Linked DNA regions of Zymomonas mobilis subsp. mobilis ATCC 10988. The main gene of each other region encodes a partner of the protein of the gene in region 2 in a complex. Links are inferred from orthologs where the notes say so. Each region holds a gene or a part of one and is shown on either strand. Other genes may lie near its edges. The genes, in order: secA and secY.

Region 1 (3,655 bases), 810 kb from region 2 along the record:
GATCATACAAAAAGATCCTTCAATCACAATAGACTGGCCGGTTTGTTCATACGGCTTGATAATGTATTATCACTATAGCGATCCGTCTTTATTCCTCAAAGAAGGATATAAAAAGCTCGAAAAAAAGATTAAATGACAGTAAGACTGTAAAAATACTCTTGGCTGCTCTGGTCTCTAGAATCTGATGCTTGTCAGAAAAATCGACAGGGTAAGAACAAAGAGGCATTGTAATGGGGGGAGGGGATGATTGACGTTACCAAGGCGGCGACCTATCTTCTTTTCAACTTATCAGCTTAAAAGTGAGCCTTTGCCGGTTCATTCCGTTCACCGCATATTTTGAAATTGTTAGGGACTGTCCATGTTCGGCGCTATTGCCAAGGCTTTATTCGGCTCTGCTAATGATCGTTATATCAAATCCCTGCGCCGTATTGTTGAAAAAGTAAACAGCTTTGAACCCAGCGTTTCTGCGCTTGATGATGACGGGCTTGCCCGACAAACGGTTCTTTTCAGGGAAAGGTTGGCCAAGGGTGAAACGCTAGATCAACTTCTGCCGGAAGCCTTTGCCACCGTCAGAGAAGCGTCGAAGCGAACTTTGGGACAGCGTCATTACGATGTCCAGATTATCGGTGGTATTGTCCTTCATCGTGGTGAGATCGCAGAAATGCGCACCGGTGAAGGGAAAACCTTGGTAGCGACGCTTGCCTGTTATTTGAATGCATTGGAAGGCAAGGGTGTTCATGTCGTGACGGTCAACGACTATTTGGCAAAGCGTGATGCTGAACAGATGGGGCAAGTCTATCGTTTTCTTGGCCTGACCGTTGGCGTTGTTATGCCGAATATTTCGGATGAAGAACGCCGTCAGGCCTATCTTGCCGATATTACCTATGCGACGAATAATGAATTGGGTTTCGATTATCTCCGCGATAATATGAAATATACGCGGGAACAGATGGTTCAGCGGCCTTTCAATTATGCCATCATTGATGAAGTTGATTCAATCTTGATCGATGAGGCGCGGACACCGCTTATTATTTCGGGCCCAACCGATGACAAATCTGATCTCTATATTGCGATAGATCAGGTTGTTAAAAAGCTTGGCTCTGATGACTATGAAATTGATGAAAAACAGAAAAATGTCGTTCTGACTGAAGATGGGACAGAGCGCGCCGAACAGTTTTTGAAAGCCGATGGTCTTTTGCCGGAAGGCAATCTTTACGACTTTGAAAATACCCAGATTGTACATCACCTTAATCAGGCATTGAGAGCCAATTTGATGTTCCGGCGAGATGTCGATTATCTGGTTAGAAATAACAAAGTCGTCATCATTGACGAATTTACAGGCCGGATGATGGATGGCCGTCGTTGGTCGGAAGGTTTACATCAGGCGATAGAGGCCAAAGAAGGCGTTCAGATCGAACCTGAAAACCAGACTTTGGCCTCTATCACCTTCCAGAATTACTTCCGTCTATATCCACGTATTGCGGGTATGACCGGAACTGCGGCAACGGAAGCCACCGAATTCCATCAAATTTATAAAATAAATGTTGTTACTATCCCCACCAATTTACCGGTGCAGCGGAAAGATGAAAACGACCAGTTTTATAAAAATCTGGAAGACAAATTCCGAGCTATTGCCAAATCTATTAAAGAACATGCCGCTAGTGGCCAGCCTATTTTGGTCGGCACTGTCTCGATTGAAAAATCGGAATTGCTTTCGGAATATCTGCGTCATGAAGGGGTGCCTCATAAGGTTTTGAACGCCCGTTATCATGAGATGGAAGCGCATATTGTTGCGCAGGCTGGGCGCTTGGGTGCGGTAACGATTGCAACCAATATGGCCGGACGCGGCACAGATATTCAGTTGGGCGGTAATGCTGATTTCCGGATTGCTGACGAATTGCGGGAAATGACGGAAGGGCCTGAGCGGGATGCGGCTATCATCCGCATCAAGAAGGAAGTAGCAGAAGAAAAGCAGAGAGTTCTTGAAGCCGGTGGCTTATTCGTCCTTGGAACGGAACGCCATGAAAGCCGCCGTATTGACAACCAATTACGGGGACGGTCGGGACGTCAGGGTGACCCCGGATTGAGCCGTTTCTATCTTAGCCTTGATGATGATCTGTTGCGTATTTTTGGTTCCCAGACGATGTTTGCCAAAATGATGAACAAAAGTCTGGCTGATGGTGAAGCCATCGTTAGCCCGATCATGTCGAAGGCAATTGAAACCGCGCAGAGAAAAGTTGAAGCCCGTAATTATGACATTCGGAAACAGGTCGTCGAATATGATGACGTGATGAATGACCAGCGGAAAGTCATCTACGAACAGCGCGCTACGGTTATGGACGCGGAATCGGTCAATGACCTTGTCGAAGAGATGCGGGAAGATACTATTGCCGATCTGGTTTCCGAGACTTGTCCTGAAGATCAATATGTCGAACAATGGGATATTGATCAGTTAAAGGAAAAAGCGCTTGATCTTCTGAATCTCGATTTGCCGGTCAAAGAATGGCAGGAGGAAGAAGGTATTGATAGCGAAATCATTGCCGAGCGTATCCTTGAAAAATCCGATGAACTTTTAGCTGAACGCAGCAAAGATATTCCGCCAGAGCAATGGGCGGGTATTCAAAAGAATACGTTGCTTCAGGCGATTGACCATCATTGGAAAGAGCATCTTTCTGTTCTTGATAGTTTGAGACAGATTATCCATTTGCGGGCTTATGCCCAACAGACGCCGATCAATGAATATAAGCATGAGGCTTTTGCGCTGTTCGAGCGGATGCTTATCTCTATTCGCGAAGATGTTACCCGCAATTTGAGTCGAATTGAGCTTTTTCAGCCGTCTTTTGAATTGTCCGAACTACCAGAATTTTTCAAAAATTCGCCGGAAATCATGGCAGCCTTAGAAGAGCAGGAAAAACTGCTTTTTGAGACAACTGTTGATGGCCAGAATCAACCACAAGATGACCAGATTACGGTCAATCAAATGGCTGCCCAACAAGGCGCTGCTGCTCAAACCGATTCTCTATCAGATGCAGATCCGGCGCATTGGGTAGGAAAGATAAGTCGTAACGCGCCTTGTCCTTGCGGGTCGGGTAAGCGTTACAAACATTGTCACGGCGCTTTCGATAGTAAAAATTAAGAGAAAAGCTGCCTTCGGGCAGCTTTTTTTATGACCTGTCAAATTTTTGATCGAGAAAGGCTTTTAGAAAAGAGGCCTTTCATTTTGGATAAAAAGCGCAATATTTTTCATGAATACTGCGGTATAATTACTTTCTTCTTTCTTTCTCCATGCTAGTTTGATTGAGAGGAGGGGGAGAATGCCGAATAAACAGCTTCATTCTACTATAAAAAACGTAACAGCTATGCCTGTAAGTGATCAAAATTCGGTCGATATTTTGATTACAGGATATGTAAAATGGTTCGATATTATTAAGGGTTTTGGCTTTTTGATCGGTTCAAAGGGCGAAGGCGATATCTTGATCCATTTTTCTTTATTACAGGAATATGGGAAACGTTTTTTACCAGAAGGCTCATGGGTCAAATGTTTGGCAAGGAAAAGCCGTCAGGGGTGGAAAGCCTATAAAATCCTTGCCTTTGAATTAAATAAAGAGATCGATCATAAATCGTCGCTTGATAGTAACGAACCGCCTTTAAAGGA
Region 2 (3,230 bases):
AAAAGATCATAGAAAATGAAGCGTGGAACAACCCTATTTTAATATAAAAAAGGCAGGCCATAAATGACCTGCCTTTGAGATATAAAAGCAGAAAAAGCGCATTATGCAGAGATAGGTTTAGCACCCTTCTCTTTCAGAATTTCTGCGATTTTAGTCGCGACGTCTCCCATGGGGAGCATCCCGTCTACGTAAGCGACAATGCCTCTCGCTTCATAAACCGGCAAAATTGGGGCAGTCTTTTCGTGATATTCTACTAATCTTGCCCGAACGGCTTCTTCATTATCATCAGGGCGACGTTTGAATTCAGTAGAACCACAGATGTCACAAACCCCTTCTTTGTGGGGGCGTTTGAATTCATCGTGATATCCAGCGCCACATTGAGCACAAACATAGCGTCCGACAATCCGCTTTACTAAGGCGTTTTCATCGACTTTGATCTCAATGACGCAATCAAGTTTGCTGTGGCGTTCTGCCAATAACTTATCGAGCGCTTCAACCTGAGGTTTTGTCCGAGGAAAACCATCAAAAATGACGCCATTTTTGGTATCGGGTTTATCGAGACGCTCGCCCAAAATTCTGATCATCAGGTCATCAGGAATCAGCTTACCAGCCTTCATCAATTCGCCAGCGATTTTGCCCACTTCAGTACCTTCTTTAACGGCCTGACGCAAAATATCACCTGTAGAGAGCTGAACCATCCCAAAGTCATGGACTAATCGATGGGCTTGTGTTCCCTTGCCAGCCCCCGGCGGGCCAAAAAGAATAATGTTCATTGTAAAGATTCCGATTTATTAAACAGGAAAACCTATTTCAATCTTTGGCGCCGCCGAATGCTCTTACCACGCAATTTCGACTTACGGATTAAGTCACCATATTGATGGGCAATCAAATGGCTTTGGATCTGGGTGACCGTGTCAATCGTCACATTAACAACGATCAACAGACTGGTTCCGCCAATAGCAAAAGAAGTCATACCCAACTCGCTAGCCATAAATTCTGGCACTAAACAGATGCAAGTCAGATAAGCGGCTCCGATAACCGTAATACGGGTCAGCAAATAATCGAGATAATCTGCGGTGGCTTTACCTGGACGGATACCGGGAATAAAACCGCCATAGCGCTTCAAATTATCAGCTGTTTCTTCTGGATTGAAAACAATGGCCGTATAGAAGAAGCTGAAGAAAACGATCCCGATCCCGTATAAAAGCATATACAGCCATGTGCCATGTGCCAGATACTGGTTGAGCGTAATCAGAATATTGCTCCACCGTCCCCCTGCAGTCACCCGCTGGCCAGCAAATTGCGTAATCGTCAATGGCATTAATAAAACAGAAGACGCAAAAATGGGCGGGATGACATTAGCGGTATTTAACTTTAACGGCAGATGGCTTTTATCCGCCTGCATCATCCCATTAGCAGATTGGCGTTTAGGATACTGAATTAAAACACGCCTTTGCGCTCGTTCCATAAAACAGATGAACAGAACCAAGGCCGCTACAACAGCAATAACAGCAATAATCAGAGCAGGATTAACAGCTCCGCTTCTTGTACGTTCCAGCGTATTCAGAATAATAACCGGAAGCTGTGAAACAATCCCCGCCATAATGATAAGCGATGTTCCATTCCCCACGCCGCGGCTTGTAATCTGTTCACCTAGCCACATCAAAAACATGGTACCGCCAATCAGGGAAATCACGCAGCTGATGCGGAAAAGTAAACCCGGATCGACGACGGCAGATAAGCCCGCAGGCGTTTTCCAGTTTTCTAATCCAACGGCAATAAAATACCCTTGAATCGCAGTCAGAAGAACCGTGCCGTAACGCGTATATTGGTTCAGTTTTTTTCGGCCACTTTCACCTTCTTTTTTCAAAGCCTCAAGATGTGGGCTAAGAGAGGTTGAAAGCTGAACGACAATAGAAGCCGTAATATAAGGCATTAATCCCAAAGCGATCAATGACATACGACTTAGAGAACCACCGGAAAAAGTATTAAAGAAATCCAGCACACCACCATGTGTCTGCGCAAAAAGCGCGCCCATAGTGCGCGGATCAATCCCCGGTAACGGCACAAAAGAAAGTAACCGAAAAACAATCAAAGCCAGAAAGGTAAACCACAAGCGCTTTTTAAGGTCAGTGGCCTTCCCAAACTGGGATAGATTGAAATTAGAGGCAAATTGATTGGCTGCTGATGCCATTATTCAGTCGAACCCCGAAAAAATTGCTGATAGATTTTAAAAAACTATCATGACGTATGATCGACATGCCGCAAAAGATAAAGAGAAAGCTCGAGCCTTATCTTCTTTCCACGACCTCTTGAGTAATAAAAACTCAAGAACCGGACATAGAGGGTTTAAGCAGTGAATGCAAAGTTGACAACCAAGCCTTTGCCTAAAATGACGTTTATTCCAGAAAAAACGGCCTGCAAAGGTAAATACCTTAACAGACCGTCCTTCTTTTAATCAGGCTTGGTGCCTAGCCTATTAGGCGTCTGTCTTTTCAACATTGCGACGAGCAATGATTTCAACCGATCCGCCAGCCTTTTCAACGGCTTCGCGGGCAGCTTTAGAAATGCCAGCAACTTTGAAGGTTACTTTAGAAGCAATCTCACCTTTACCGAGGATACGAACACCATCTTTACCACCGCGGGCAACACCAGCCGCTTTTAAAGCCTGGTGGTCGATCGGATTTTTGGCATCAAGACGGCCAGATTCAATCAGCTTTTGAACAACGCCAAGGTTAACTTCAGCATAGTCTTTGCTGAAAACATTGTTAAAGCCGCGTTTCGGGAGACGCATATAGATGGGCATCTGTCCACCAGCGAAACCATTAATCGAAACACCAGAACGGCTTTTCTGACCTTTTTGACCGCGACCAGCGGTTTTACCAAGACCAGAACCAATACCGCGACCAACGCGGACACGACCAACGCGTGAACCGGCGTTATCTTTCAGACTATTTAATTTAAAAGACATATTAAAAGCACTCGCTTTCGCTTTTGGCGCGCAGAAAAATTTTCAAGGAAAGCCTATGCGCATCAAAGCTTTCCAAAACAAAAACAGCGCCTCTCTTATCGAGACGACGCTGTTCTTTGCCAATTTCCTTATCAAAAGACAAGGAAAAGATTAGTTCTCAACTTTAACCAGATGAGCAACCTTGCGAAGCATACCCCGAACATCGGGCGTATCCTTCAATTCGCGGGTGCGATGCATCTTGTTGAGGCCAAGACCAATA

What was found.
Region 1: the proteins of secY (region 2) and secA are in contact, whole or in part, in a crystal structure (PDB 3DIN), measured with the Thermotoga maritima proteins. The link is inferred for Zymomonas mobilis subsp. mobilis ATCC 10988 from one-to-one orthologs. Residues at the interface, in WP_004081795.1 of Thermotoga maritima: Glu108, Gly109, Glu110, Glu111, Ala236, Glu237, Arg238, Arg239, Ile240, Thr241, Ile242, Gln243, Tyr244, Ala245, Arg246, Arg247, Val248, Thr249, Gly250, Arg251, Arg252, Val253, Tyr254, Gly256, Ala257, Ser258, Thr259, Tyr260, Leu261, Pro262; in WP_004082002.1 of Thermotoga maritima: Glu261, Ala262, Arg263, Lys300, Ala301, Arg302, Thr303, Ile304, Ile305, Leu323, Tyr324, Asp325, Pro326, Val329, Ser330, Tyr333, Ile336, Lys340, Phe345, Val349, Glu363, Phe364, Tyr374, Ser375, Gly376, Gly377, Glu393, Ile395, Thr482, Ser483.

Annotation. Positions count from the first base shown.
Region 1 is NC_017262.1:423,658-427,312, reverse strand. Bases 5-3,336 are described here. They hold secA (preprotein translocase subunit SecA), read left to right. Parts: upstream 5-358; coding sequence 359-3,136; downstream 3,137-3,336. Other genes in these bases: ZMOB_RS01955 (cold shock domain-containing protein), read left to right, coding at 3,315-3,336; argJ (bifunctional glutamate N-acetyltransferase/amino-acid acetyltransferase ArgJ), read right to left, coding at 5-6. Also shown: more of argJ, read right to left, coding at 1-4; more of ZMOB_RS01955, read left to right, coding at 3,337-3,655. UniProt on the Escherichia coli protein: Required for protein export, interacts with the SecYEG preprotein conducting channel.
Region 2 is NC_017262.1:1,231,499-1,234,728, reverse strand. Bases 1-2,907 are described here. They hold secY (preprotein translocase subunit SecY), read right to left. Parts: upstream 2,195-2,907; coding sequence 806-2,194; downstream 1-805. Other genes in these bases: rplO (50S ribosomal protein L15), read right to left, coding at 2,480-2,907; ZMOB_RS05500 (adenylate kinase), read right to left, coding at 102-773. Also shown: more of rplO, read right to left, coding at 2,908-2,971; rpmD (50S ribosomal protein L30), read right to left, coding at 3,122-3,230. UniProt on the Escherichia coli protein: The central subunit of the protein translocation channel SecYEG. Consists of two halves formed by TMs 1-5 and 6-10.